2 linked regions of the Thiocapsa rosea genome follow. The protein of the gene in region 1 interacts with the protein of each later gene in a pairwise test. Links are inferred from orthologs where the notes say so. Each region holds a gene or a part of one and is shown in the gene's direction. Other genes may lie near its edges.

Evidence for each region.
Region 2: the proteins of serC (region 1) and selB interact in binary tests that used the Escherichia coli proteins (3 or more experiments, as listed by UniProt). The link is inferred for Thiocapsa rosea from one-to-one orthologs.

The regions. Positions count from the first base shown.
Region 1 is NZ_RBXL01000001.1:171,968-186,379, reverse strand. The notes cover bases 6,892-9,767. They hold serC (3-phosphoserine/phosphohydroxythreonine transaminase), read left to right. Parts: upstream 6,892-7,726; coding sequence 7,727-8,809; downstream 8,810-9,767. Other genes in these bases: BDD21_RS00750 (phosphoglycerate dehydrogenase), read left to right, coding at 9,005-9,767; gyrA (DNA gyrase subunit A), read left to right, coding at 6,892-7,242. In the rest of the region: BDD21_RS00775 (DEAD/DEAH box helicase), read right to left, coding at 124-1,521; BDD21_RS00770 (cobalamin B12-binding domain-containing protein), read left to right, coding at 1,616-2,710; BDD21_RS00765 (GGDEF domain-containing protein), read left to right, coding at 2,707-3,705; more of gyrA, read left to right, coding at 3,898-6,891; more of BDD21_RS00750, read left to right, coding at 9,768-10,189; pheA (prephenate dehydratase), read left to right, coding at 10,189-11,295; BDD21_RS00740 (UPF0175 family protein), read left to right, coding at 11,460-11,789; BDD21_RS00735 (PIN domain-containing protein), read left to right, coding at 11,786-12,271; hisC (histidinol-phosphate transaminase), read left to right, coding at 12,268-13,380; BDD21_RS00725 (prephenate dehydrogenase), read left to right, coding at 13,377-14,249. UniProt on the Escherichia coli protein: Catalyzes the reversible conversion of 3-phosphohydroxypyruvate to phosphoserine and of 3-hydroxy-2-oxo-4-phosphonooxybutanoate to phosphohydroxythreonine. Is involved in both pyridoxine and serine biosynthesis.
Region 2 is NZ_RBXL01000001.1:5,220,103-5,234,638, reverse strand. What follows is about bases 4,557-7,556. They hold selB (selenocysteine-specific translation elongation factor), read left to right. Parts: upstream 4,557-5,078; coding sequence 5,079-7,034; downstream 7,035-7,556. Other genes in these bases: selD (selenide, water dikinase SelD), read left to right, coding at 7,243-7,556; selA (L-seryl-tRNA(Sec) selenium transferase), read left to right, coding at 4,557-5,082. Outside these bases: fdnG (formate dehydrogenase-N subunit alpha), read left to right, coding at 1-995; fdxH (formate dehydrogenase subunit beta), read left to right, coding at 1,006-1,884; BDD21_RS23280 (formate dehydrogenase subunit gamma), read left to right, coding at 1,881-2,504; formate dehydrogenase accessory protein FdhE, read left to right, coding at 2,691-3,632; more of selA, read left to right, coding at 3,676-4,556; more of selD, read left to right, coding at 7,557-8,331; BDD21_RS23250 (NAD(P)/FAD-dependent oxidoreductase), read left to right, coding at 8,479-9,825; HTH-type transcriptional regulator CysB, read right to left, coding at 9,886-10,827; BDD21_RS23240 (nitrite/sulfite reductase), read left to right, coding at 11,027-12,676; sulfate adenylyltransferase subunit CysD, read left to right, coding at 12,838-13,737; sulfate adenylyltransferase subunit CysN, read left to right, coding at 13,737-14,536. UniProt on the Escherichia coli protein: Translation factor necessary for the incorporation of selenocysteine into proteins. It probably replaces EF-Tu for the insertion of selenocysteine directed by the UGA codon. SelB binds GTP and GDP.

The DNA.
Region 1 (14,412 bases):
GAGTTGTCATCCCGTCCGCCCATGCCAGGAAGACCTGTAGTAGTCACTGTAGGGGCGAATGAATTCGCCCTGACACGCCGGTAGATCCTTTCCTGGAAATTAGATCCTTTCCTGGAAATCACCTCAGTCCTTCGCGCCGTCGCCTTGTTCGGGTTTGGGTTGCGATTGAGCGGTCCGTCTCTTCCCGAGCGGTGCATGACCGGCCTCGACCCCGATCTCGCTTGCTGCAGGTGACTTGGGCAGGCGCCGTTTGCCGATGTTCTTGCGATCGCGCAGACGGTCTTTCGGTTTGGGCGCGACGGCCTTCGCGGTGACTGCCTTCGCACCGGTCTTTTTCGCCCCCTTCTTCGCTCCCGAGCGTTTGGTCGTCCCCCCCTTGTACGACGCCTTGAGTCCTTCGATGCTGCGACGCTCAATGCCGAGGTTCAGATACCGCTCGATGCTCTCCAGCCGATTCCATTCGGCAGCTGCGACCAGCGAGATGGCCACGCCTTGCTCCCCGGCCCGGCCGGTCCGCCCGGTGCGGTGTAGATAATCGTCCCCGCTGCGCGGCAGATCGAAGTTGATCACCCGATCAACGCCCGGGATGTCGAGCCCACGTGCGGCGACGTCGGTGGCGATCAAGACGTTGACACGACCGCTGTGCAGGAGTCCGACGACGCGGTTGCGCTCGCGCTGCTCCAGTTCGCCATGGAGCACGGCGACGCGTTGCCCTTCGCCCATCAGGACGTTGCCGAGCGCCGTTGCGCCGTCGCGGGTATTGGTGAAGACCAGCGCCTTGTCGTAGGTCTCGTTGCGGAGCAGCCAAAGGATCTGCTGCTGCTTGTGCTCCGGGCCGTCGCTCAAGATGACCTGATTCGTGATGTCGGGGTGCTGCTCGCGCACCGGATTGATGGTCAGTACGCGCGGCTCGCGCAGCAAAGGCTCGGTGATGCGGCTCAGACCCCGATGGTGCAGGGTCGCGGAGAACAACATGGACTGACGCGCCGGGTTGGTCCGAGCGATGATCGTCAGGACATCGTCGACGAAGCCCATGTCGAGCATGCGGTCGGCCTCGTCGAGAACCAGGATCTCAAGGTCGCTCAGGTCGGCCTCGCCCTTTTCCAGAAGCTCGAGCATGCGACCGGGCGTCGCCACCAGGATCTCCGGGTTCTTGCGCAAGGTCGCGATCTGGTGCGCCTTTGAATCGCCGCCCGTAATGACGCCGTTGTTCAGACGCGTATAGCTGCCCAGGCGCGTGAAATGCACATGGATCTGGCGGGCCAGCTCGCGGGTCGGTACCAATACAAGGGCGCGTGTCCCGCTGTCGGAGCGCGGCGCGCCGACCAGGCGCTCCATGATCGGCAGCAGAAAGGCGGCGGTCTTCCCCGAGCCCGTCGCGGCCGAGACCAAGAGATCCAGACCTTCCATCGCAGCCGGGATCACCTGCGCCTGGACCTCGGTCGGGGTCTCGAAACCTTCTTTTTCCAGTCCGCGCATGAGTGCGTCCGGAAGCAAAAATTCAGCAAAGTTCCTGTTCATGGGCGCAACGATACACCAAATAGTGGCCTTCGCGGCGGCGAAAAACCCAGGTGCGCTCGGTCTATACTGGATTGAACGCGTTCCGGAGACATCCATGCTTCACCTTGACCCAGGGCTTCCATCGGTTCCACGTCGCGCCGCCGACAGCTTCGATGCCAACACGGCGGCCATGGCCGGTCGCGTCTCGCAGTTGATGGCCGGCCATTCGAGATTGGACGCCTTTCTCAACGGGCTTCCCTTTCGGCTGATCGAGTCAAACCATCGCAATCACGCCGCCTTCATGTCCGAGGTCTTGAGGACCAACAACCTCAAGCTTCTCGCCGACACGCTACCCTGGGCCTATTTCGCTTATACGAATCAAGGCGTCTCGGTCGACTACTTTGCCGCCGAGCTGGAGATCTGGAGCCAGGTGATCACCGAACTCCTGCCCGGCGAGGATGCCGAGGCGATCCTGCCGATCTATCGCTGGATGTTGCGGGTGCATCCCGAGACCGTCGACGCGGCCGCGCACTACGCATCCGAAGCGGCGCCGGTGCCCGCCGATCACGCGGCGATCTATGTCGAGATCCTGGAGCGCCTGATCGCGGGCGATCATCCGGCCGTTATCGAGCGTTGTCGCGCCCTCCTGCGTGAGGGGATGTCCTTTTCCCGCCTGCTCCAATCGATCTTCTACCCGGCGATGGTGGAGATCGGCGTCCGTTGGGAGCAAGGCCGTCTTTCGGTCCTGATGGAGCACCAAGCGACCGCGATGGTGTACCGCATCCTGTCCGCCCTCTATTACGAGCAGCCCTTTCCGTCCGAAAGGCGAGGACGGGTCCTCGTGGCCTCGGTGACGGACGAATTCCATGAGCTCGGCGCATGGATGGTGACGACCTGTCTGGATCTGGACGGCTGGAATGTGACCTATCTACCGCGTGACTGTCCGCTTGAGCAGGTGGTCACGGCGGCCGTAGAGCGCACCCCGGCCTTCGTCGCACTGTCCGTCGGTATGCCCGGTCACGTGCAATCTGCACGCGAGACGGTCAGCGCCCTGCGGGAGGCCCTCGGTCCCGGATCTCCAACCAAGATCCTGGTCGGCGGGCGTGCCTTTAACAAGGCGCCTTCACTGGTCGAATCCGTCGGCGCCGACCTTTTTCTGACCGATTGCGAGGCGGCCGTGGCTTGGGCCAGAACGCTGGAGGCCACATGACAGAGCAAGCAACAACGCCATCGACGACGCTCGATCGCACGCCCGACCCGGAGTTCCTTTGGGCTTTGCAAAGCTACGTCATGGAATCGGGTCGGTTGCTCGTCGTCGAGGTCGACCGAGACGGCCGCATCATCGATTCGAACCTGACCTTTCGCTCGCGCTTCGCCGGGTTCGCAAGCGTTCGCGGCGAGCCGCTGTCACGATTTCTCAGCAGCGGGAGCGGGGAGCTGTTGGACATCGAGCCGGGTCTGCCCCGTCGCACGCCCGTTGCACGGGTCTTCCAGACCCCGCTTGGCGGCGAAACCTATCTCTTTCATGCCTACCCGAGCGGTCGGGGCATCGTGCTGATCGGCGAGCTGGCGAACGTCGCAGAAAGCGATATCGTCGAGCGGATGGGCAACCTTGCGATGGAGATGTCGCGCTTGGTTCGCGACCTGCGCAACACCAACCGCGAGCTCGTCCTCGCCAACGAAACCAATCAAGCCTTGGCGCGCACCGATCCCCTGACGAGTCTCGCCAATCGGCGTTACTTCATGGATCGTTTGGAGAACGGGATTGCGCGGGCGCGCATCGGGGGTGCGCCGCTGTCGCTGATCATGGTGGATCTGGATCACTTCAAGCAGGTCAACGACCGTTTCGGTCACGCCGGCGGCGATCTCGTCCTGGTCGCCTTCGCGGGTCTTCTGGAATCTCAGGTCAGAGGTGTGGACCTGGCCGCACGGCTCGGAGGAGAGGAGTTTGCCGTCGTCATGGCGGAAGCGGATCTGCGCGTCGCCGGGGACGTCGCCGACCGTCTGCGCATGCGTCTGGCCGACCTACGTCCGCTCGACGCGAGCTATCGGGTCACGGCGAGCTTCGGTGTTGCGGAGCGTCGTCCCGAGGAAGATGCGGATGCGCTCTTGGGGCGGGCCGACGATCTGCTGTATCTGGCGAAGCGCAGCGGACGCAATCAGGTCGTCCTCGAACCGGCCGCCGCGGTCTCCGATCGCCCCTGAAATAGGGCGCATCGGCGACAAAGTGACCGTTATGGATGGGGAAGGGTTGCCCCGCGTGGTAAACTTCACAGGCTAACCATCAGTACAATCGCGGCCCGTTACGGTGCTCCGCGCGGCACGCCTCAACGTCGGTTCACCACGCCCATGGCAGATTTCGCGAGAGAAGTTATACCCATCAATCTCGAGGACGAGATGCGTCAGTCCTACCTCGATTACGCCATGAGCGTGATCGTGGGACGCGCGCTTCCCGATGTTCGCGACGGACTCAAGCCGGTCCACCGGCGCGTCCTCTTCTCGATGAGCGAGCAGGGCAACGTCTGGAACCGTGCCTATCGTAAATCCGCCCGTGTGGTCGGCGATGTCATGGGTAAGTACCACCCTCACGGCGACTCGGCCATCTACGACACCATGGTCCGCATGGCGCAGCGCTTCTCGATGCGCTACCTGCTGGTGGATGGGCAAGGCAACTTCGGCTGTTTCACCGGCGACACCCTCATCAAGCTGGCCGACGGCACCGAAAAAACCTTCGCCGAGTTGGCGCAGCGACCGTCCGACGAGATCTTTTACGTCTACGCGGTGGACGAGACCGGCAAGATCGTGATCGCCGAGGGGCGCCATGCGCGGATGACCCGCCCCAACGCCGAGCTGCTGGCGCTCACCCTGGACACCGGCGATGTCGTCCGCTGTACGCCCGATCATCGCTTCATGCTGCGTGATGGTTCCTACAAGGAAGCTCGGGACTTGACGCCGGACGATAGTCTCATGCCGGGGGTCTTCGACACCGCGCCGGTCAAGCCTGGACTGAATGACTATCTGCGCATCCTCCAGCCGAATCTCGGACGCTATCAATTCGTTCATCACCTGGCCGACGAGTTTAATGTCGAATCGCTGCACGTCAGCTGGAGCAAGCCCGAGTATCGGCAGAAGGTGATGCAGCGCAAGATCGCAGGCTATGTCTACGATCTGACGAGACGATTCCCTGATTGTGACATCACCCCTGAATTATATGAGTCGAATCGTTACCGGAACTGGATTCCGCGACTCAATAAGGCTGTCGAGTATTTTGGCGACTTCGAGGCGCTCGTCACGGCAGGAAGGCATTACAACCATCGCGTCGTCAGCATGCGTCGACTCACCGTGCGGGCGGATACCTACGACATCACTGTCGATCACCATCACAATTTTCTACTCGCGTGCGGCGTCTTCGTTCACAACTCTGTAGACGGCGACCCGCCCGCGGCCATGCGCTACACCGAGGTGCGGATGACCCGCATCGCCGATGCGCTGCTCGATGATCTGGACAAGGACACGGTCGACTTCATCCCCAACTACGACAACACCGAGCACGAGCCGGTCGTCCTCCCGGCGCGCTTCCCGAATCTGCTGGTCAACGGCTCCTCGGGCATCGCGGTCGGCATGGCCACCAACATCCCGCCGCACAACCTACGCGAGGTCATCGACGCCTGTCTGGCACTCATCGACAATCCGGCGATCACGATCGAAGAGCTGATGGTGCTGGTGCCCGGCCCGGACTTCCCGACCGCGGCGCTCATCAACGGCGTACGCGGCATCCGGGAAGCCTACCGGACCGGACGCGGCCGCGCGGTCATCCGTGCCCGCACGATGGTCGAGGTCCAGAAGCGTAGCGGACGCGAGGCGATCGTCGTCACCGAGCTGCCCTACCAGGTCAACAAGGCGCGGTTGCTCGAGCGCATCGCCGAGCTGGTGAAGGAAAAGAAGATCGAAGGGATCGCCCCGGACGGGCTGCGCGACGAGTCCGACAAAGACGGCATGCGCGTCGTCATCGAGCTCAAGCGCGACGCCTATGCCGAGGTGCTGCTGGCCAACCTCTACCAGCACACCCAGATGCAGCAGGTCTTCGGCATCAACATGGTCGCCCTGGTCGACGGTCAGCCGCGGACGCTCAACCTCAAGCAGATCCTCGAATACTTCATCCGTCATCGCCGCGATGTGGTGACACGCCGCACCCTCTTCGAGCTGCGCAAGGCCCGCGACCGCGCCCACGTCTTGGAAGGCTATGCGATTGCGCTGGCGAATATCGACGAGATCATCGCCCTGATCAAGGCGTCGGCCAACCCGGCCGAGGCACGCGAACGCCTGATGGAGCGCACCTGGACGCCCGGCTCGGTCACCGGCATGCTCGAGCGCGCGGGTGCGGAGCACACCCGTCCCGAGGAGCTCGAAGCCGCCTTCGGTCTGGTCGACGGGGGCTATCGATTGAGCGAGCGTCAGGCCAAGGCCATCCTGGACCTGCAGCTCCAGCGCCTGACCGGTCTGGAGCAGGACAAGATCCTTGATGAGTTCAAGGAGATCCTCGACAAGATCGCCGCCCTGTTGATGATCCTCTCCGACTCGGATCGTCTGATGGACGTCATCCGCGAAGAGCTCGCGGCGATCCGCGATCAGTTCGGCGATGAGCGCCGCACCGAGATCCAAGTCGACCACACCGACCTCACCCTGGAGGACATGATCGCGCCCGAAGAGGTCGTGGTGACCATGTCCCATCAGGGCTACGTGAAGGCCCAGCCGATCAGCGATTATCAGGCGCAGCGGCGCGGCGGCAAGGGCAAGAGCGCGACCTCCTTTAAGGAAGAAGACTTCATCGACCGCATCTTCGTCGCCAATTCGCGCGACACCGTGCTCTGCTTCTCCAGTCGCGGCCGGGTCTACTGGCTCAAGGTCTACGAGCTGCCGCAGGCCGGACGCGGTGCGCGCGGTCGGCCGATGGTCAACCTGCTGCCGCTCGAGCCGGGCGAGCGCATCAATGCCGTACTGCCGGTGCGCGACTACGAGACCGGCTATTTCGTCTTCATGGCGACCAGCGCCGGCACCGTCAAGAAGACCCCGCTCGACGACTTCTCGCGGCCCCTCTCGCGCGGCATCATCGCGATCGACCTGCGCGAGGACGAGGTCCTGATCGGCGTGGCCATTACCGACGGCAAGCAGGATCTCATGCTCTTCACCTCCGCCGGCAAGGCGGTGCGTTTCAGCGAGGGAGCGGTGCGCGCGATGGGCCGGACAGCGCATGGTGTGCGCGGCGTCCAGCTCGCGCCCGGCCAAAAGGTGATCTCGCTCCTGGTCGCCGAGCCCGGTACCGTACTCAGCGTCACCGAGAACGGTTACGGCAAACGCACGCGCGTCGAGGATTTCCCCACCAAGGGGCGCGGCACCAAGGGCGTGATCGGCATCAGCACCTCCGAGCGCAACGGCGCCCAGGTCGGTGCCGTGCTGGTGCGCCCCGACGACGAGATCATGCTGATCACCGAAGGCGGTACCCTGATCCGCACCCCGATCGATCAGATTCCGGTCGTGGGTCGCAGCGCTCAGGGCGTGAAACTGATCAATCTCGGCGAGGGCGAGCGCCTTGTCTATCTCGAGCGGATCGTTGCGCTGGATGGCGAGAAGGAGGGCAACGGAGACCTCGCCGAGGACCGAGATCCGGACGAGCCGACCGGTGACCCGATCGATGATGAGCAGGCTCCCGAGGCCGATCCCGACAGCGATCCGGAGGCATAACACGCGTTGTCGACGGTTTTTGGCGTGCGCAAGGCAACGGACGCGCGTCTTCTAAACCGCGCCGGCTCCGACAGTCGTCGGAGCCGGCGCGGCCAAGCCATCCCAACACATGACGCATGACGCATACCGCACCGGGCACGGTTTAAGGTGCTCACGCACGACTCCGGAAAATCGACAACCGCGCCATCCATCGGCATGATGACGCAACAGATCGGAACCTGGATCGCGTCGCACCCATTGAGCCTTCGCGGTTTGAAGCTCGAATGTGTTATCAAGACCAAACCGCGTCCGGAGCGAGATGCAGATTTTCGAGTGAGTTTGCCGTTTGGTGCATCCACGGCCCTAAGCGGGGGCGCGATTTAAAATGATCTGTCTTTTCGAATCTTAAACCGCGCCGGCTCCAACGGTCGTCAAGGCTGCCGGGGCCGATCCCATCCAAAAACATCGCATACCGCGCCGGGCGCGGATTAACGGAGATCACAGAATGGCTCGGGTTTACAACTTCAGCGCAGGCCCTGCAATGCTTCCTGAGCCTGTCCTGAGCAGGGCGCGCGACGAGATGCTCGAGTGGCGCGGCAGCGGCATGTGTGTCGCCGAGATGAGTCATCGCGGCAAGGAGTTCATGTCGATCGCGGCCCAAGCCGAGGCCGATCTGCGCGAACTCCTGGCGGTCCCGACCAACTACAAGGTCCTGTTCCTGCAGGGCGGCGCATCCACCCAGTTTGCCGCCATCCCGATGAATCTGCTGCGCGGCGCGGCCAGTGCGGACTATCTCAACACCGGCTCCTGGTCGAAGAAGGCGATCGCCGAGGCACGCCGCTACGGTCAGGTCCATGTCGCCGCCAGTACCGAGGCCGAACGCTTTACCCGCGCGCCGCGTCAGGATGAGCTGACCCTGAGTGCCGATGCCGCCTACGTCCACTACACCCCGAACGAGACCATCGAGGGCGTCGAATTTCCTTATGTCCCGGATGTCGGCGACAAGCCCCTCGTTGCCGACTTGTCCTCGACCATCCTGTCGCGCCCGATCGATGTCTCGCGCTTCGGACTCATCTACGCCGGTGCTCAGAAGAATATCGGCCCGGCCGGCCTCGTCATCGTGATCGTCCGTGAAGACCTGCTCGGCCAGACCCTGCCCGGGACGCCGACCATGCTGGACTACAAGGTCCAGGCCGAGAACGACTCCATGTACAACACCCCGCCGACCTACGCATGGTATCTCGCCGGACTGGTGTTCGAGTGGTTGAAGGGCATCGGCGGGCTGCAGGCAATGGGCGAGATCAACGCGCGCAAGGCCGAGCTCCTCTACAAAACGATCGATGACTCGGGCTTCTTCAAGAACCCGGTCGAGCCGGCGTCGCGCTCCTGGATGAACGTGCCCTTCACGCTCGCCAACCCGGAGCTGGACGACACCTTCATCAAGGAGGCCAAGGCCGCCAATCTGACCACGCTCAAGGGCCATCGCTCGGTCGGCGGCATGCGCGCCAGCATCTACAATGCAATGCCGCAGGAAGGCGTCGAGGCGCTGGTCGGCTTCATGCAGGAGTTCGAGCGCAAACACGGCTGAACCGCGTCTGCGGTGTGACATGCGCGGTTCGAGTTTTGGATTGGCCTCGCATGTCACCTCGGGCCACGGCGCGGACGCGGTTCAGGATTGAATCTTTTTTTCTGTTTTCTGAATCGCGTCGACTCAAAGGCCAGTTGACGCGCGCGACGCTCGATCCTCCAATTAACATCCGTTTATCACTCAGGACGCGATTCAGTGTTCAAGATTCTAACGCTCAACAACATCGCGGTTGCCGGGCTCGATCGGTTGCCGCGTGACCGCTACGAGGTCGCCTCGGAGATCGCACATCCGGATGCCATTCTGGTGCGCTCGGCCAAGATGCAGGCGGCGGATATCCCGCCGAGTGTGCAGGCGATCGGGCGGGCCGGCGCGGGGACCAACAATGTCCCCGTCGAGGCTATGACGGCGCGCGGCGTGGCGGTCTTCAACGCGCCCGGCGCGAATGCCAATGCCGTCAAGGAGCTGGTGATCGCAGGCATGTTGATCGCGGCACGCAACATCGGCCAGGCGTGGCGCTTCGCGCGTGAGCTCGAGGGCGACGATCTGTCCATCCATCAGGCGGTCGAGGCGGGCAAGAAGCAATTCGTGGGCTTCGAGCTGCCGGGCCGTACCCTGGGTGTCATCGGTCTCGGTGCGATCGGCGTGAAGGTCGCCAATGCGGCACGCTCGCTCGGGATGCATGTCGTCGGCTACGACCCGACCATCACGGTCCAGCGCGCCTGGCAGCTCGCGAGCGACGTGCAGCCGGCACTCAGTATCGACGATCTGCTTTCGCGCTCGGACTTCGTCACCTTCCATGTCCCGCTCACCGACGACACCCGGCGCATGATCAACGCCGAGCGGCTGCGCACCCTGCGCAAAGGCGCCGTCCTGCTGAACTTCTCGCGCGACGGGATCATCGACGACGACGCCGTCGTCACCGCACTGGACCAAGGGCACCTCTACGCCTATTGTTGCGATTTTCCGAGCAACCTGTTGAAGGACCATCCGCGGGTGATCACCCTGCCGCATCTCGGCGCCTCGACCAAGGAGGCGGAGGAGAACTGTGCCGTCATGGTCGCGGAGCAGGTTCGGGATTATCTGGAGAACGGCAACGTGACCAACTCGGTGAACTTCCCCGAGATCAATCTCCCGCGCAACGGCGGCTATCGCATGGCGATCGTCAACAGCAACGTGCCCAATATGGTCGGCCAGATCTCGACCGACTTGGCCGCTGCCGGACTGAATATCCTGGATATGCTCAACCGCTCGCGCGGCAATTTCGCGGTCACGCTGATCGATATCGATCAGCGCTGTCCGGAAGACACGGTGAAAGAGTTGCGCTCCATCGACGGCGTCCTCTCGGTGCGTTGTCTCGGGACGCGGGAACGGATCGACTGATGGAGCAAAACAGCGCCAAGGGCGACGCCCTGGAGGACGTGCGCAGCCGGATCGATGCCATCGATTCGGAGCTGCTCGGTCTGATCAGCGAGCGTGCCCGTTGCGCCCAACAGGTCGCTCATATCAAGACGGCCGCCGACGGCAGTCAGGTGCAATTCTACCGGCCCGAGCGCGAGGTCGCCGTCCTGCGTCGCATCAAGGCCGCCAACCCCGGTCCGCTCGACGGCGAAGAGGTTGCCCGACTGTTCCGCGAGATCATGTCCGCCTGTCTTGCGCTCGAACGTCCCCTTAATGTCGCCTATCTCGGCCCGGCCGGAACCTTCACGCAGGCCGCGGCCATCAAGCACTTCGGGCATTCGGTCAACACCTTCGCCTTAGCCACGATCGGCGAGATCTTCAGAGAGGTCGAGGCCGGCTCCTGCGACTTCGGCGTGGTCCCGGTCGAGAACTCGACCGAGGGCGTGGTGAGCCACACCCTGGACATGTTCATGACCTCGCCGCTCATGATCACGGGCGAGGTGAGTCTGCGGATCCATCATCACCTGATGAGTGTCACGGATGATCTTTGCGCCATCCGCACCCTCTATTCGCATCAACAATCGCTGGCGCAGTGCCGCGGCTGGCTCGACCGCCATCTCCCGAACGCCGAGCGCGTCGCTGTCGGCAGCAACGCCGAGGCCGCTCGCACCGCTGCAACCGAAGAGGATGCCGCCGCTGTCGCCGGTCTCCAGGCCGCCGAGATCTACGGGCTCAAGGTGCTCGCCGAGCGCATCGAGGACGAGCCCGGCAACACCACCCGCTTCCTCGTCATCGGCCAACAGGACGCCCGACCCAGCGGTCAAGGGCAGGACAAGAGCAGCCTGCTGCTGTCCTGCCGCAACCAGGCCGGCGGTCTCCACAACCTGCTGACCCCTCTGGCTGCTCACGGCATCAGTATGACCCGCATCGAGTCGCGCCCTTCGCGTCGCGGCATCTGGGACTATGTCTTCTTCATCGACATCATGGGCCACCGAGACGACCCGAAGGTCGCGCTCGCGCTGGAGAACCTGAGACAGTCGTCTCTGCTGTTCAAGGTGCTTGGGTCTTATCCGCTGGCGGTGCTCTGAGCCTTCGGGGCTGCGTCCGGTATGACAGGATTCTCCATGTTGGACGGGTTCGATTCGATGTGCGGCCTGGATCTGCGCGAGATCCTGTCTGCTACAGGTACCCGGAAGTCAGTTCAAGCCACTCTGCTATACTTCAGATACCCCTATTACGGAGTATCCGGTTGATGGAAACCATCGGTATCAAAGCGCTCCAAACCAATCCGAGCGTGCTCGGACAGGCCCTCGACCGCGGCGAATATCTGCTCATTACGCGGCGCGGCAAGCCGATCGGAATTGCCGCGGCCTTTGATGACGAGCTGCTCGATCTGGGTTTCCGAAAGTGGATTGCCATCCGATCGTTCCAGTCGGGTGATCTGAGCTTGGGCCAAGTGGCGCGCGTGTTCGAAAAATCGCGCGAAGAGATGATGGGATTGCTCGGCGAGCTTGGTGTCCCGATCGCCGATTACGATCTTGCGGAAGAGCTTGAGACCCTGGGTCGGCTTGGTCTTGAATGACGACCGTTGTCAGCGATACGACCGCGCTGATCGTGCTCGAGGCTCAACAGCGACTCGATCTCTTCGCCGGCTGTTTCGAGCGGGTGTTGCTTCCGGATGCCGTCTACCGAGAATGGCTCGCCGGCGATCCCGATGTCGAGGGGATCGTACAACAGCGGTCATGGCTTGAGGTGGTGTCGGTGGATGAGGTGCCGCTGCTCGCCGAGCTTCGGACCCTGCTCGATCCCGGAGAAGCCGAAGCCCTCGCGTTGGCGCGTCAACGACATCTGCCGCTGATCGTGGACGAGAAGAAAGGGCGGCGGGTCGCGCGGATGATGGGCATCCCGGTGCTCGGATTGGTCGGCGTCCTGTTGCTTGCGCTCCAGCGCGAGATCTTGGATTCGGACTCCGCGAAGCAGATTCTCGTGAACGCGAAAGAACGGGGATTTCACCTGTCCAACGGCCTCTACGAGGCGTTTATCATGAGATTGGAAACTCAATGACTGTCCACGACAATCCCTTCCTGCCCCTGACCGCCCCCGGAATCGCCGGGCTCACCCCTTACGTCCCCGGCAAGCCGGTCTCGGAGCTGGAGCGCGAGCTCGGTATTCGCGACTCGGTGAAGCTGGCCTCGAACGAGAATCCCTTGGGTCCCGGCCCCCGGGCGCGCGAGGCGATCGCCGGCCTGATGGGCGAGATCGGTCGCTATCCCGATGGCGGCGGCTTCGAGCTGCGACGCGTGCTTGCCGCGTTCCACGGCGTCTCGCAGAGTGCGGTCACCATCGGGAACGGATCGAACGACGTGCTCGATCTGATCGCCCGGACCTTCCTGCACCCGGGTGCGGAGTCGGTCTTCTCCGAACATGCCTTCGCGGTCTACCCGATCTCGACCCAGGCCGTCGGTGCGACCGCGCGTGTCGCCAAGGCACGCGACTACGGTAACGATCTCGACGCCATGGCCCGTCTCGTCACGGACAAGACCCGCGTGGTCTGGATCGCCAACCCGAACAATCCGACCGGGACCTGGTTGGCGGCCGCGCCGCTGAAATCATTCATCGAGTCCATACCCAGGACCTGCATCGTCGTGATCGACGAGGCCTATACGGAGTACGTCGGCGAGCCGGACTTCCCGGATGCCACGCACTGGCTCGATCACTTTCCGAATCTTATCGTGACCCGGACCTTCGCCAAGGCCCACGGGTTGGCGGCCCTGCGGGTCGGTTACGGACTGAGCGATCCGCAGGTGGCGGATCTGCTCAATCGGGTGCGTCAGCCCTTCAACGTCAACGCGTTCGCTCAGGCCGCCGCGGCTGCGGCCATCGGCGATCGCGAGCATGTGCGCGCCTCGGTTGAGCTCAACCGCGCCGGGATGCGGCAGTATCTCGATGCCTTCAAACGGATGGGGCTCGCGTCCATCCCGTCGGTCGGCAACTTCATCACGGTCGATGTCGGCCGCCCCGCAGGTCCGGTGAATCATGACCTGTTGAAACGCGGCGTCATCGTGCGACCGGTCGGCAACTATGGTCTACCCAATCACCTGCGGATCAGCATCGGTCTCGAGGTCGAGAACGCCCGCTGCATTGCTGCGCTCGAGGACGTGCTTACGTCATGATCGAGCGGCTGGCGATCATCGGGGTTGGACTCATCGGCGGATCCCTCGCCCGGGCCCTGCGCGAGGCCGGGGCCGTGCGACAGGTCATCGGCTGCGGGCGCGGGCTCGCCAACCTCGAGCGGGCACGTGAGCTGGGTGTCGTGGACCTGTTGACGCAGGATCCCGCCGAGGCGGTCGCGGGCGCGGACATGGTCTTCGTCTCCGTACCGCTCGGTGCCATGCGTGGGATCTTCGAGGCGATTCGCGATCGGCTCGACCCTGCGGCGGTGGTCACCGACGGGGGCAGTGTCAAAGGGAGCGTGGTGGCGGACGCGCTCGGCGTCTTCGGCCATGTTCCGCCGTACTTGGTCCCGGGTCATCCGATCGCCGGCACGGAGCACAGCGGCGTGGAGGCATCCCTGGCCGATTTGTACCGTGGGCGCCGCGTCATCTTGACCCCGTTGCCCGAGACCGACGCCGATGCACTCGCACGCGTCACCGCGATGTGGGAGGCCTGCGGGGCCGAGGTCACCTGTATGTCGGTCGCCCATCACGACGAGGTGCTCGCCGCCACCAGCCATCTGCCCCATATGCTCGCTTTCGGGCTGGTCGATGCGCTGGCGCGCATGCGCGAGAACGACGAGATCTTCCGCTATGCCGCCGGTGGGTTCCGGGACTTCACGCGCATTGCATCGAGTCATCCGGTCATGTGGCGCGACATCTGTCTCGCCAATCGCGAGGCACTGAGCGCGATGCTGGCCCGCTTCGGCATCGAGATGACCGATCTCGCCGAGAGTATCCGCAGCGCCGACGGCGACCGCCTGCTGGCCATCTTCGAACGGGCCAAGGCGGCGCGCGATCGCTATGTGGACGCGCCACGGGTTGATTGATCGCACGTCCGCGTGCGCCCGAGCATCTGGAAGGAGTCGGCGTCCCAAGGCACTGCAGTCGTGCGGCAACCGAGGGTTGGCGCGCCGCGCGGCTACATTCACACTGAATTCCGTGCGTTTTCACACTGGATTCAAAGGTGTCCGTCGGTCGCCGGATCTCGAC
Region 2 (14,536 bases), 5.1 Mb from region 1 along the record:
AGGAGCTCGCCAAGGAGTTCTCGGGACGCGCCTTGGCTGATCTGCCGGACCCCAAGGATCCGACCAAGATCCTGGTCAAGGCCGGGGATCAGCTTGCGGGCTTCGCCCAGTTGCGAGACGACGGCACCACCGCCTCCGGCAACTGGCTCTATTGCGGGAGCTGGAGCCAGGACGGCAACCTGATGGCACGTCGCGATACCGCGGATCCGTCCGGTCTCGGCTTCTATCCGCAGTGGGGGTTCGCTTGGCCGGCCAACCGCCGCGTGCTCTACAACCGAGCCAACTGCGATACCGCCGGCAAGCCTTGGGATGCGACCCGCCAGACCATCGCCTGGAACGGGACCCGGTGGGCCGGCAACGACGTGCCGGACATGCGACCCGACGCGGCCCCGGAGCTGGACGTCGGTCCCTTTATCATGCTGCCGGACGGCGTGGGCCATCTGTTCGCGCTCAAGGGCATGGCCGAAGGACCGCTTCCGGAACACTACGAGCCTTTCGAGACGCCGCTCGGCATCAACCCGCTGCATCCGGAGAACCCGCTCGCGACCAGCAACCCGGGCGCGCGCCTGTTCGAGTACGACGCCAAGCAACTGGGGAGCGCGGAGGACTTCCCCTATGTCGGCACCACCTATCGCGTGACCGAGCATCAGCACTTCTGGACCAAGAACGTTCGCTCCAGCGCGGTCCTGCAGCCGTCGCAGTTCGTCGAGGTCGACGAGGAGCTCGCGGCGGAGAAAGGCATCGCTGCCGGTGACTTGGTGAAGGTGACCTCGAAGCGCGGTCGGATCCTGGCGGTGGCCGTGGTGACCAAGCGGCTGCGACCCTTGGATGTCCACGGCCGGCGGGTACATACCGTCGGAATCCCGATCCATTGGGGGTTCGTGGGGGTTGCCAAGCCGGGCTTCCTGGCCAACCGGCTGACGCCCTTCGTCGGCGACGCCAACTCGCAGACGCCGGAGTTCAAGGCGTTCCTCGTCAACGTGGAAAAGGTCTGAGGAGGCGGTCATGACCATGCAATCCCTCGCCGTCGAGGCCCGCTCGGCCACGACGACACCGCCCCCCGGGGTTCGCCAACCGCTCGAGGTGGCCAAGCTGATCGATGTGACCAAGTGCATCGGCTGCAAGGCATGCCAGGTGGCCTGCGCGCAATGGAACGACCTGCATCCGGCCATCGGCAACAACGTCGGTGTCTACGACAACCCGGCGGACCTGGGCGACGCCTCCTGGACGGTGATGCGCTTTGCGGAGGTGGAAGTTCAGCCCGGTCGGTTGGAGTGGCTGATCCGCAAGGACGGCTGCATGCACTGTGCCGATCCGGGCTGCCTGAAGGCGTGTCCGGCACCCGGTGCCGTCGTGCGCTATGCCAACGGTATCGTTGACTTCAATCAGGAGCACTGTATCGGCTGCGGTTACTGCATCACCGGTTGTCCGTTCGACATTCCCCGGCTCTCCCCGGTCGATCAGAAGGCGTACAAGTGCACGCTCTGCTCGGATCGGGTGGCCGTGGGTCTGGAGCCGGCTTGCGTCAAGACCTGTCCGACCGGGGCGATCGTCTTCGGGTCGAAGGACGACATGGCCCATTACGCCGAGGCACGCGTCGGGCAGCTCCAGGAGCGGGGATACATGAACGCCGGGCTCTACGACGCTCCGGGGGTCGGCGGAACCAACGTCATGTATGTCCTGCAGCATGCCGATGAGCCGGGACTCTACTCGGGTCTTCCGAAGAATCCGACCATCGATCCGCTGGTCGAGCTCTGGAAAGGCTTCGCCAAGCCGCTGGCCATCGGCGCGCTGGCGGCCGTCACTCTGGCGAGCCTCTTCCACTATATCGCCAAGGGCCCGAACGAGGTCTCGAAAGAGACCGAGAAGGAGTTCGAGAAATGAAACGCGACCCGAACGACCTCATCCGCTACACCACGGGAGAGCGCGTCAACCATTGGGTGGTTGGCATCACCTTCATCCTGCTCGCACTCTCCGGTCTGGCCCTGTTCCATCCGGCCTTCTGGCCGCTGACCCAACTGTTCGGAGGGGGGGTGTGGACACGCATCCTGCACCCCTATGTGGGCGTGCTGATGTCCGTTGCCTTCCTGTTTATGATGATTCGCTTCTGGACTCTGAATCTCATGGGTGCGAAGGATTGGGCATGGCTGCGTCGTATCGGCGAGATGGCCGAGGGCGACGACCACAAGATGCCGGCACAGGGCAAATACAACGGCGGACAGAAGCTGCTGTTCTGGTTGTTGGTGATCTGCATGATCCTACTCACCCTCTCCGGCATCGGGCTGTGGCGCAGTTGGTTCAGCTTCTCGGTCGAGCTGGTCCGACTCGCGGCCGTGGTGCATGCCGCGACCTCGGTGGTTATGATCGCGCTCATCATGATGCATATCTATGCCGCCATCTGGACGAAAGGGACGATTCGGGCCATGTGGTACGGGACCGTGACGCGCCCCTGGGCGAAACAGCATCACCGAGATTGGTTCAACGAGGCGACCAAGGAGCCATGAGTAGCCGCCGATAGCGGAGGGGCCGATCCGTTCGGTGTCTCCGGCAGGGTCCGATGCGCGGCGAGCGGGCTCACCTCGAGATCCTGAAACCAGCCCCTGTGCCGCAACGGCACAACGGGCGCAACGACAGGGTGGCCGAGGTCCTTCTCGCGCCGCGTTAGCGATACCAGACAGGGGTCATCCTCGATGCCGAGTGCCTTACTGCAACCTGAATTGATCGGCGCCGTTCGCGAGATTCCCGCGCTGCGTCTCCCGTCGCCGGACCTGTTCGCCCGGCGGGCAGGGCGTGCGAGGGCCTTGGCCGAGGGCCACGACCTGGGGGCTTTCCTCCGCTTTGCCGCAGTCCTCGCCGAGGCGCAGCAAGATGTTTTGGACCGGTCGACGGCCTCGGGTCGTGACTTGCGCGCACTCCTGGATCAATGTCGGATCGGCGGGATGCCGCCCTTGGCGCATCCGGGCTGGCAACCCGATCCGCACTGGGCCGCACTTGCTCGGAGTCTTGCCGAACACCTGACCGCGGCGTCGCCCGATCTATTGCCCGATCAGGCGAAGGCCGCCTGCGCGCGCATCCTAGCCTCCGGGGATGTCTGGCTGGCGGAGCAGGGTCACCTGCTGCTGGATCCGGACGCCACCGAGCTGCCCGATCTCGCCTGCGCACCCTTGATCGGCGCTGCAATGCAGGTCGCCTGGACCTCGCAGGCCGCGCGCCTGAACCCGGATGATGTCGGACCGCCCGCCGGTGCCGGTCTTTGCCCGGTTTGCGCTAGTCCGCCGGTTGCCTCCATCGTGCGCGTCGGCGGTGCCGAGGACGGTGCTCGCTATCTGCATTGCGGACTCTGCGCCAGCGAGTGGCGTTTGGTGCGCAGTCAATGCAGCCAATGCAACAACAGCCGGGGCATCACCTATTTGGGCCTCGAGTCCCGGGGCGAGGCGGTCAAGGCCGAAGCCTGTCCCGAGTGTCGCAGCTACCTGAAGATCTGCAGGATGGACAAGGATCTCGGGGTCGATCCGTGGGCCGACGATCTGGCAACCATGGCCCTGGATTGGCTGGTGGATCAGGAGGGGTTTACCCGGGCGGGCATCAACTTCATGATGATCCAACCCGAGGCCCCGGCGACTTCCGCCTAGTCCGGCCGGCCCCAGCCTCTCGTCCCTCTAAGGATCGTCTTTCTTGGATAGCCTACCCGCGCACCAGCGTCCCCCGTCCGTCGATCGTATCCTGGGCTGGCCCGCGCTCGTCCCGCTGTTGGCCGAGTACGGCCGGCCGGCCGTGCTCGCGGAGGTGCGTACGCAGCTCGCCGAATGGCGTGGCGGCCCCGGCGATGGTTGGCCGGCCGACGATGTCTTTGCCCAGCATCCGTTCGCGGCCGGGTTGGCGGCAGCTCTGGCACGCAGCCATGCCCCGCGGCTGCGTCGGGTCTTCAATCTCACGGGGACCGTGCTGCATACCAATCTCGGGCGGGCTAATCTGCCGGAGGAGGCAATCGAGGCCCTGACGTCGGCGGCACGCGAGCCCTGCGCACTGGAGTACGACCTGGACGACGGACGCCGCGGCGACCGGGACCGGGTCGTCGAGGGCTGGCTCCGGGAGCTGACCGGGGCCGAGGCGGCTACCGTCGTCAACAACAATGCTGCGGCGGTGTTTCTGTTGCTCAACAGCCTGGCGTCGCGCAAAGAGGTGATCGTCTCGCGCGGCGAGCTGGTGGAGATCGGCGGCGCCTTCCGTATCCCGGACATCATGACGCGCGCCGGTGCGCGTCTCAAAGAGGTCGGCACCACCAACCGTACCCACACTCACGACTATGCGGATGCCCTGGGTCCCCGCACGGGCTTGCTGATGCGGGTGCACACCAGCAATTTCGCGATCCAAGGGTTCACTGCCCGGGTGTCCGAGGTCGAGCTGGCCCGCATCGCCCGGGGGCACGGCGTCCCCTTCGCCGTGGATCTGGGCAGCGGGACACTGGTGGACCTGGCGCGCTTCGGCCTGCCCGCGGAACCGACGCCGCAGGCTGCTTTGCGCCAGGGTGCAGATCTGGTCACCTTCAGCGGCGACAAGCTTCTCGGCGGTCCGCAGGCCGGGATCCTGGTCGGGCGTGCCGACCTGATCGCCCGGATCAAGAAAAACCCGCTCAAGCGGGTCCTGCGGGTGGGCAAGATTACTCTTGCGGCCCTCGAGGCCGTCCTGCGGCTTTATCGAGATCCCGAGCGTTTGCCCGAGCGGTTGCCGACGCTGCGACTGCTGACCCGTACGGCCGAGGAGATCGCGGCGCAGGTGGAGCGGCTGCTGCCCTCCATGCAGCAGGCCCTGAGTGGTTGGCCGTTGGCCTTGAGCAGCGAGCCGACCGGGAGTCAGATCGGCAGCGGTGCGCTGCCCCTGGAGCGGCTCCCGAGCCGGGCGATCGCCGTACGTGCGCCTCGCCGGCAGTCTGCGGTGCTGCGCGAGCTGGAGGCGGCTCTGCGCGGCCTGCCGACCCCGGTCATCGGGAGGCTCGAGGGCGGTGTCCTCTTCCTCGACCTGCGCTGCCTGGACGACGAAGCGGGCTTTTGCGCCCAGCTCGCCGGGTTGTGCCGGCCATGATCGTCGGAACGGCCGGACATATCGACCACGGCAAGACCGCACTGGTGCGGGCGCTGACCGGCGTGGACACGGACCGGCTGCCCGAGGAAAAGGCCCGCGGCATCACGCTGGAGCTGGGCTACGCGTATCAGTCGCGCGAGACCGGCGGGATTCTGGGCTTCATCGACGTCCCCGGTCACGAGCGACTGGTGCACACCATGGTCGCCGGTGCGACCGGGATCGACTTCGTCCTTTTGGTGGTCGCCGCAGACGACGGGCCGATGCCGCAGACGCGCGAGCACTTGCAGGTCTTGGATTTGCTGGGCCTGGAATGCGGTGCGGTCGCCCTGACCAAGACCGACCGAGTCTCGGCGCAGCGTCTCGCCGAGGTCGAAGTCGATGTGCGGGGTCTCTTGAGCCGGACCGGTCTGGCCGCCGCTCCTCTGTTCCCGGTCAGCGTTGTCACGGGAGAGGGAGTCGCCGACCTGCGCACCCATCTGCATGCCGCCGTCCCGCCGCGCTCGGACCGCATCGACGACCGGCGGTTTCGCCTCGCGGTGGATCGTGCCTTTACCCTGTCCGGTACCGGAATCGTCGTCACCGGTACCGTCCATAGCGGCCATGTGCGACCGGGCGACCTGCTGCGACTGACCCCGTCGGGCCGCGAGGCACGAATCCGGGGTCTGCATGCGCAGAACGAACCCGCCGAGATCGGAGTCGCCGGTCAACGCTGTGCTCTGAACCTGGCCGGCTCCGAGCTCCATCACACCGAGATCCGGCGCGGGGAGTGGGTCGTCGCGCCGGATCTGCATCTCCCGACTCGGCGTTTCGACGCGCGCCTCCGCGTTCTGCCCGATGCCGCCCGGGCCCTGCGTCACTGGACGCCGGTGCACTGTCACCTCGGTGCCGCGCACCTGACCGGCCGGGTCGCCGTCCTGGAGGGCGATGTCATCGAGCCAGGCGGTATCGGGTTGGTCCAGCTGGTGCTCGACGAACCGGTCGGCGCCTTGCGCGGGGATCGTTTTATCCTGCGGGATCAATCCGCCCGGCAGACCTTGGGCGGCGGGCGCGTCCTGGATCCCGAGCCGCCGACCCGCGGGCGACGCCGGCCGCAGCGGCTCGCCTTGCTCGGTGCCTTCGCCGAACCCGAGGTGACGACGGCCGTCGCGCGTGCCCTGCCGCTGGCCAACGAGGGCCTCGGCCTTGACCGACTGGCCCGACACTGGAACCTGGATCCCGCGACCTTGGCCGACCTCGCCGCTTTGCCCGAGACGGTCGCCGTCGGTGCGTCCGCCGGCGGCATGCTCTTCTCGGTCGACGTCTGGCAGGCGTGGCAAGCGCGGATCCTGCAGACACTGGCCGAGGAGCACGAGAAGGCCCCGGAACGACTCGGGCCGGATCGCGAACGCCTGCGCCGGATGGCGGCACCCCGCTTGGCACGTCCGGAGTTTGCTGCCCTGTCGGACGCCTTGATCCGTTCCGGGCGGCTCATGCGCAGCGGCCCCTACATGCATCTGCCGGATCACGCCGTGCGCCTGTCTCCGGAGGCGGAGCGTCTGTGGCGCGAGCGGATCTTCCCGCAGCTCGACGCACAGCCCTTCAACCCGCCGCGCGTGCGGGATCTTGCCGGTGCGCTCGGCAGCGACGAAAATGCGATCCGTCGATTGCTCAAGCAGCTCGCCGGCATGGGCGAGGTCTTTCAGGTGGCGCACGACCATTTCTTCACGCGCTCGGCGGTCGCGCACATGTCGACGCTGGCGCGCGACCTGCAGGAGCGCGAGGGTGCCGCCCGGGCTGCGGCCTTCCGCGATGCCCTGGGTATCGGGCGCAAGGTCGCGATCCAGATCCTCGAGTTCTTCGACCGCATCGGCTACTGTCGCCGCATCGGCGACGAGCATCGGGTGTTTCGCGACAGCCTGTTGGATCTGGATGCGCCTTCGAGCAGCAGGCCGACGACCGATCACGCTCGATAGATATCGATTTTGGAAGGGCTTCGCTATCCGGTGAGGCGGCCGGACTTCAAATCCGGTTGGGGCCGTCAGGCGGTCCCGGGTGGGTTCGACTCCCACGCCCTTCCGCCATTTGTCCTGGCTGCCGCCTTGGGAGGTGAGCGGTCGGCTCTGTCGCCGGTCCGGCGCGGAACCCTGATCCTCGCCATTGTCCCATGGAGGCCAGCGCGCCATGTCGCCGTCCGCAACCGCCCATTCCGATTCCATTGATCCCGGCCCCGCCGAGCCGATTCGCCTGACAACCCTGTCGCACGGCGGCGGCTGCGGCTGCAAGATCTCGCCCAAGATTCTGGCGGAGGCCCTGCGTGGGGTCTCCACCGGCTTTGCGCATCCCGACCTCCTCGTCGGCAGCGCCACCGCGGACGATGCCGCCGTGCTGCGCCTGACCGACGACCTGGCCCTGGTCGCGACGACCGATTTCTTCATGCCGATCGTCGACGACCCGTACGATTTCGGGCGCATCGCTGCCACCAACGCCATCTCGGACATCTATGCGATGGGCGCCACGCCCGTCTTGGCCCTGTCGATCGTCGGGATGCCGATCGATCGCCTGCCGCTGTCGGTGATCCGACGTATCCTGGATGGCGGGGCGTCGGTCTGCGCCGAGGCCGGGATCGCACTCGCCGGCGGGCACTCGATCGACGCACCCGAGCCCATCTACGGTCTGGCCGTGATGGGCACCGTCCATCCCGATCGGCTGAAATCCAATGCGACCGCCCGGGAAGGCGACTGCCTGGTGCTCGGCAAACCGCTCGGTATCGGCATATTGAGCGCGGTGCTGAAGAAGGGGCTCCTCGACGCCGCCGGCTATCGGCGCATGCTCGATCTGACCACCCGCCTGAACCGGCCCGGCACCACCTTCGCCGCCTGGCCCGAGGTGCACGCCATGACCGACGTCACCGGCTTCGGACTCCTGGGCCATCTGCTCGAGGTCTGTCGTGCATCGCGGACCGGGGCACGGCTGCACTTCGCCGACATCCCCATGATCGAGCAGTCGGTCGCCTTCGCTCGCGAGGGTCATGGTCCGGGCGCCATCGAGCGCAATTGGGACAGCTACGGCGCGGAGGTGACCCTCGCCCCCGACCTGCCGCACTGGGCATTGCGGCTGCTCTGCGATGCCCAGACCAGTGGCGGACTCCTGGTCGCCTGCGCACCCGATGCCGTCGAGGCGGTGATCGCACGGTTCCGCCGCGACGGATTCGAGGAGGCCGCCAAGATCGGCGAGCTGATCGACGGCGCAGGCGGTGTAACCGTCTCCTGATGCACGTCGGCCGAGCCGCATTCCCTGGGTCTGAATGATCTCCGCGTGTCCGATATGCAGCCTTCGGAGGTTGCCGCGTGTTCCGTCACCGGTCCGGTGCAGTCCATGCCGTTCAACCATCAACAGATAGAATTCGAAGGAGTGACCATGACGATCGATCGACGCGATTTCTTGAAAGGCGGCATCGGTGCCGCTGCAGCTGCGGTCCTACCGGTCCCGCTCGCCCATGCGGTGGCACCTGTCGCGCCAACCCTGATTACAGGCCGGATGTCGGCACTGCTGCCGAGGTCGCAGGCAACGCGGGTCGTGGTCTGCGGGGGTGGTTGGGGAGGACTGACCGCAGCGAAGTACCTGAAACAGGAAGCCCCGACGCTCGACGTCGTGCTGTTGGAGCGCAATCCGATCTTCTTTTCCTGTCCGATGAGCAACAAGTGGCTGGTCGACCTGCTCGACACCTCCTTCTTGACGCACGATTACCTGACCCCGGCGGCCCGGCACGGGTATCGATTCATCCAGACCGAGATCATGGGCATCGAGCGCGACCGCAAACGGGTCGCTACCTCCCACGGTTATCTGGATTACGACTATCTGATCCTGTCGCCCGGCATCCGCAACAATTATGGGGCCTGGTTCGGAGATGACCTGGATGCCGCCTATCATACTCGGATCCACTTTCCGTCCGCCTACATCCCGAGCGCGGAGCATCTGACGCTCAAACAGAAGATCAAGTCATTCAAGGGGGGAACCCTGGTGATGACGTTGCCGCCTCCGCCGCATCGTTGTCCGCCCTCGCCGTACGAGCGGGCCTGCCTTCTCGCTTGGTACTTCAAGCGCAACAAGGTGCCGGCCCGGATCGTCATTCTCGACCCGAAGGATGGGATCCGCCCCATCGGTCCAGGCTTCAAGGCGGCTTTCGACGAGTTGTATCCTGACATCATCACCCATGTACCGAATGCGCGGGTCGAGTCGATGGACCCCTATGCGAAGCGCATCAAGACCACCGCCGGTGAATGGGAGTTCGAGGACGCGATCCTGATGGTCCCGCACCAAGCCGGCGAGCTGGTCTGGATGGCGGACCTGATCGCGCGGGGCGAAGATGGCCGGCCGCTCGGCTGGGCCGACGTGGATCCACTCCAACTCGTGGCCCGCAATGACCCGGACGTCTATGTCGTTGGCGATGCCGTCGGGGTCGTGTCCCCGCTGTTCCAGCACTATCCCAAGAGCGGCCACGTCGCGAATCGACTGGCACGCATCGTCGCCAAATCGATCGCTGCCCGGGCCGTCGGCCGGGAGCCAGACCCTGGTCTGCCGGACAACCTCTGCTTCATGTGGGTCAAGGGTGATCCGCAAGAGGCGATTGCCGTCGAGTTCGAGTATTCGATGGAGGCGGACCTGATCGTCCAGAAACAGATCGACCTCAATGACCGGAGCCCGGATCTGGTGGCCCGCGACTTCGAGTGGGTCGGCGGCATGTATCAAGATCTGTTCGGCTAGGTGCCCTTTAGAGCCGCGTCCGACGACCGGCGGCGGGAGTGCGAGCGACCCGCGATCGACTCAAATATCGAACGCGCTGCCCCCGCCGGCCAGGGTCCGCTCCACCACCGCGCGCGTGAGATGTGGAGCGAACCGCTCGATGAAGGCGTACACATAACCCCTAAGCCAGGCGTTCTTGCGGATGCCGATGCGGGTGGTGCTCGAATCGAAGAGATGTGCGGCGTCCAGCATGCCTAAGCCGGTATCCAGGCTCGCATCGTAGGCCATGCGGGCCAGGATCCCGATGCCGAGTCCCATGCGGACGTAGGTCTTGATGACGTCGGCGTCGGACGCGCTCAGCACCACCCGGGGCTTGAGGCCGCGGGCCAGGAAGGCGCGGTTGATTTGGCCGCGGCCGGTGAAGGCGCTGTCGTAGGTCACGATCGGCCAACGCGCGACCTGCTCCAGGGTCAGCGCCTGCGTCTGCAGAATCGGATGGCCCAAGGGTGCGACGATGCAGCGATTCCACTGATAGCAGGGGAGCATCAGCAGCGTCTCGTAGTCCGCGATCGCCTCGGTGGCGATGGCGAGATCGGCGTCGCCTGCCAAGACCATCTCGCAGATCTGTCTCGGTGTGCCCTGGTGGAGCGAGAGTCGGACCCCGGGGTAATCCTCGATGAAGCGGCGAATCGCCTCGGGCAAGACATAGCGGGCTTGGGTGTGCGTGGTGGCGATGGCCAATCGACCGGCGGTCTCGTCGCTGAATTCCTTGCCGACCCGGCGCAGATTGTCCAGATCCCCCAGCATGCGTGCCGCGATCGCCAAGACTTGGCGACCCGGCTCGGTTACCTCCACGAGGCGCTTGCCGTGGCGGACGAAGATGTCCACCCCGAGCTCGGTTTCGAGCTGTCGGATCTGTTTGGAGACGCCTGGTTGGGAGGTGAAGAGCGCTTCGGCGGCCTCCGAGACGTTGAGCCCGTGGCGGACGACCTCCTGAATGTAGCGCAGCTGCTGCAGGTTCATCTGGATTTTCGAATAACAAATAACCGATCGCTATATCAATCTAACTTTAAATTCCTTCTGTGGCAAAAAACGACTCGCTAGGATGTCGTCGATACGCCGCTCGGGCCGGCTAAAGTCAGACGGCCCGCGGCATCCCGACAATCAGACCATCGAGACAGCGAGTGCCGCTATGGACCGAGACGACGACGAGCAACGGAGGATGAACGATCGGGTGGCCGAGTTTGTCGCCCAGATCCGGCGTTTTCGCGCCGGGGAGCTGACGGAGGACGCGTTTCGTCCGCTGCGCCTGCAGAACGGACTCTATGTCATGCGGGAAGCGCCCATGCTGCGGATCGGCATTCCCTACGGCGTGCTGTCGAGCGTCCAGCTGCGTCGTCTCGCCCGGATCGCCCGCACCTACGACCGTGGTTACGGCCACTTCACGACACGCCAGAACTTTCAGCTCAATTGGGTCGCGTTCGAGGATGTTCCCGAAATTTTGGTCGAGTTGGCCGCGGTGCGGTTGTACAGCGTACGCACCTCCGGCAACTGCATCCGCAACATTACCTCCGACCCCTTCGCCGGGGTCGCCGCCGACGAGCGGATCGATCCGCGCCCCTGGTGCGAGATCCTTCGCCGCTGGAGCCGGCTCCACCCGGATTTCGGTCGACTCCCGCGCAAGCTGAAGATCGCGGTCACGGGTGCGCAGCAGGACCGGGCGCTGATCCGGGTGCACGACATCGGACTCGAGATCCTGACGAACGATCTCGGGGAGACGGGTTTCCGAGTCTTGGTCGGTGGCGGCCTGGGCCGTAACCCTGCGCTCGCCCAGGAGCTGGAGCCTTTCCTGCCTTGGCGTCATCTGGTGAGCTTCTGCGAGGCCATCGTGCGCGTCTACGATCGTCACGGGCGCCGCGACGACCCCTATAAGGCCCGTCTTAAAACCCTGGTCGGCGCGCTCGGAATGGCCGAGCTCAGGCACTTGGTGATGCAGGAGTGGGCGCGGCTCGCGGATGGCCCCTTGACCCTGACCGATGCCGATCTCGAGCGGGTCGGATCGCGGTTCCCCGAGCCCCCCTATCAGGACCGGCCCGAGGACGATGTCGCGCACCGACGCCGGCTCTCGGGCAACCCCGCGTTCGCGACCTGGGTGCGCCGGAACACCCATCCGCACCGGCGTCCCGGATATGCGATCGTGACCCTCTCGACGAAGCACGCGGAGACGGCCTCGGGCGATCTGTCCGCAGACCAGATGGAGCAGGTAGCCGACTGGGCCGATGACTACAGCTTCGGCGAGGTGCGCGTCACGCACGAGCAGAATCTGGTCTTGCCGCATGTGCGCAAGCGCGATCTCTATACCTTATGGGAGGCCGCCCGTGCGGCAGGCTTGGCGTCGCCCAATCGCGGCCTGCTCACGGACATCATCGCCTGCCCGGGCGGGCGATATTGCGACCTGGCCAAGGCCGATTCGATCGGCCTCGCACAAGCCATCCAGGCCCGCTTTGCCGACCCAGGCGTCGCGCAGGACATCGGCGAGCTTGCACTCAATGTCTCGGGGTGCGTGAACGGCTGCGCGCATCATGCCGTCGCCCACATCGGCATCCGCGGCGTGGAGAAGAACGATCGTGCTTGCTATCAGATCAGCATCGGCGGGGATGCGGGTTACGCGGCAGGTTTCGGCACGGTCATCGGCCCGGGCTTGGCCGGCGAGGAGGTCCCGGCGGCCGTCGAGCGGTTGATCGGGACCTATCTGAGCCACCGTCGCGGCGGCGAGCGCTTCGTCGAGACCCGGGAGCGCCTCGGCACCGAGCCTTTTCGTAACTCCGTTTACGGCGAGGAGCAACCGATCGCCAAGGTCGCCAACGGTTGAGCTCTGGACGGAAGGTTGGAATGCCCGCGGGCGCGGTCCGAGCCGGACCTGATAGACTCGAAGCCCTGTATCCCCCACCCCGAGCATCCCGTCCCGTCGATCGGACATGCCCGGAGGACCCATCCGCGATCCTCTTTGCCACCGGCCTTGGTTAGGACTCGATGACGACTCTCACACACCTGCAACGTCTGGAATCCGAAAGCATCCACATCATGCGCGAGGTGGTCGCCGAGGTGGAGCGCCCCGTGATGCTCTACTCGGTCGGCAAGGATTCCGCCGTCATGCTCCACCTGGCCAAGAAGGCCTTCTATCCGTCCACACCGCCCTTTCCGCTCCTGCATGTGGATACCACCTGGAAATTCCAGGACATGTACCGGCTGCGCGAGAAGGCGGCGCGCGATGCGGGGATGGAGCTGCTCGTCCATCAAAACCCGGAGGCGCTCGCGCGCGGCATCAACCCCTTCGATCACGGCTCCCTGCACACCGATCTCTGGAAGACCGAAGGGCTGAAGCAGGCGCTCGACCAATACGGCTTCGATGCGGCCTTCGGCGGCGCGCGGCGCGACGAAGAAAAGAGCCGTGCCAAGGAGCGCGTCTTCTCGTTCCGCTCGGCCAATCACCGCTGGGATCCGAAGAATCAGCGCCCCGAGCTCTGGAAGCTCTACAACGCCCGCAAGGCCAAGGGCGAGAGCATCCGTGTCTTCCCGCTTTCCAACTGGACCGAGCTCGATATCTGGCAATACATCCATCTCGAGCAGATCGAGATCGTCCCGCTCTATCTCAGTGCCCCGCGTCCGAGCGTGATCCGCGATGGCTTGATTTTGATGGTCGATGACCATCGCTTCCCCTTGGCGGACGGCGAAGAGGTCCGCATGCGCTCGATCCGCTTCCGCACGCTCGGCTGCTATCCGCTGACGGGCGCGGTCGAGAGCCAGGCCACGACCCTGACCGAGGTCATCCAGGAGATGCTGCTCACCACGACCTCCGAGCGCCAAGGCCGCGCCATCGATCACGACCAGTCCGCCAGCATGGAAAAGAAAAAGCAGGAGGGGTACTTCTGATGGCCAGCGACATCTACAAGACCGACGAGCTGATTGCGCGCGATATCGATGCCTATCTGGAGAAGCATCAGCACAAGACGATGCTGCGCTTCATCACTTGCGGCAGCGTGGACGACGGCAAATCGACACTCATCGGCCGACTCCTCTACGACAGCAAGATGATCTTCGAGGACCAGCTCGCCGTGCTCGAAGCGGATTCCAAGCGCGTCGGGACCCAGGGTCAGGAGATCGATTTCGCCTTGCTGGTCGACGGCCTGGCCGCCGAGCGCGAGCAGGGCATCACCATCGATGTCGCTTATCGCTTCTTTGCGACCGACCGGCGCAAATTCATCGTCGCGGACACGCCCGGCCACGAGCAGTACACACGCAACATGGTGACCGGCGCCTCGACTGCGGACCTTGCGGTCATCCTGATCGACGCGCGCAAGGGCGTGCTGACCCAGACACGGCGCCACAGCTATCTGGCCCATTTGGTCGGGATCCGCAACATCGTGCTCGCGATCAACAAGATGGATCTGGTCGACTACGACCGGGCCAGATACGGCGCCATCATCGGCGACTACCGTGCCTTCGCGGACCAGATCGGGATCGACGGCTTTCAGGCGATCCCGATCTCGGGTCTGAAGGGCGACAACATCACGTCCAAGAGCGACGCCACGCCCTGGTATGAAGGCCCGACCCTGCTCGAGTATCTGGAGACGGTCGAGATCGACCAGACCCGGATGATCGAGCGGCCGTTTCGCATGGCGGTGCAATGGGTCAACCGTCCGAACCTGGACTTCCGCGGCTTCTCGGGCCA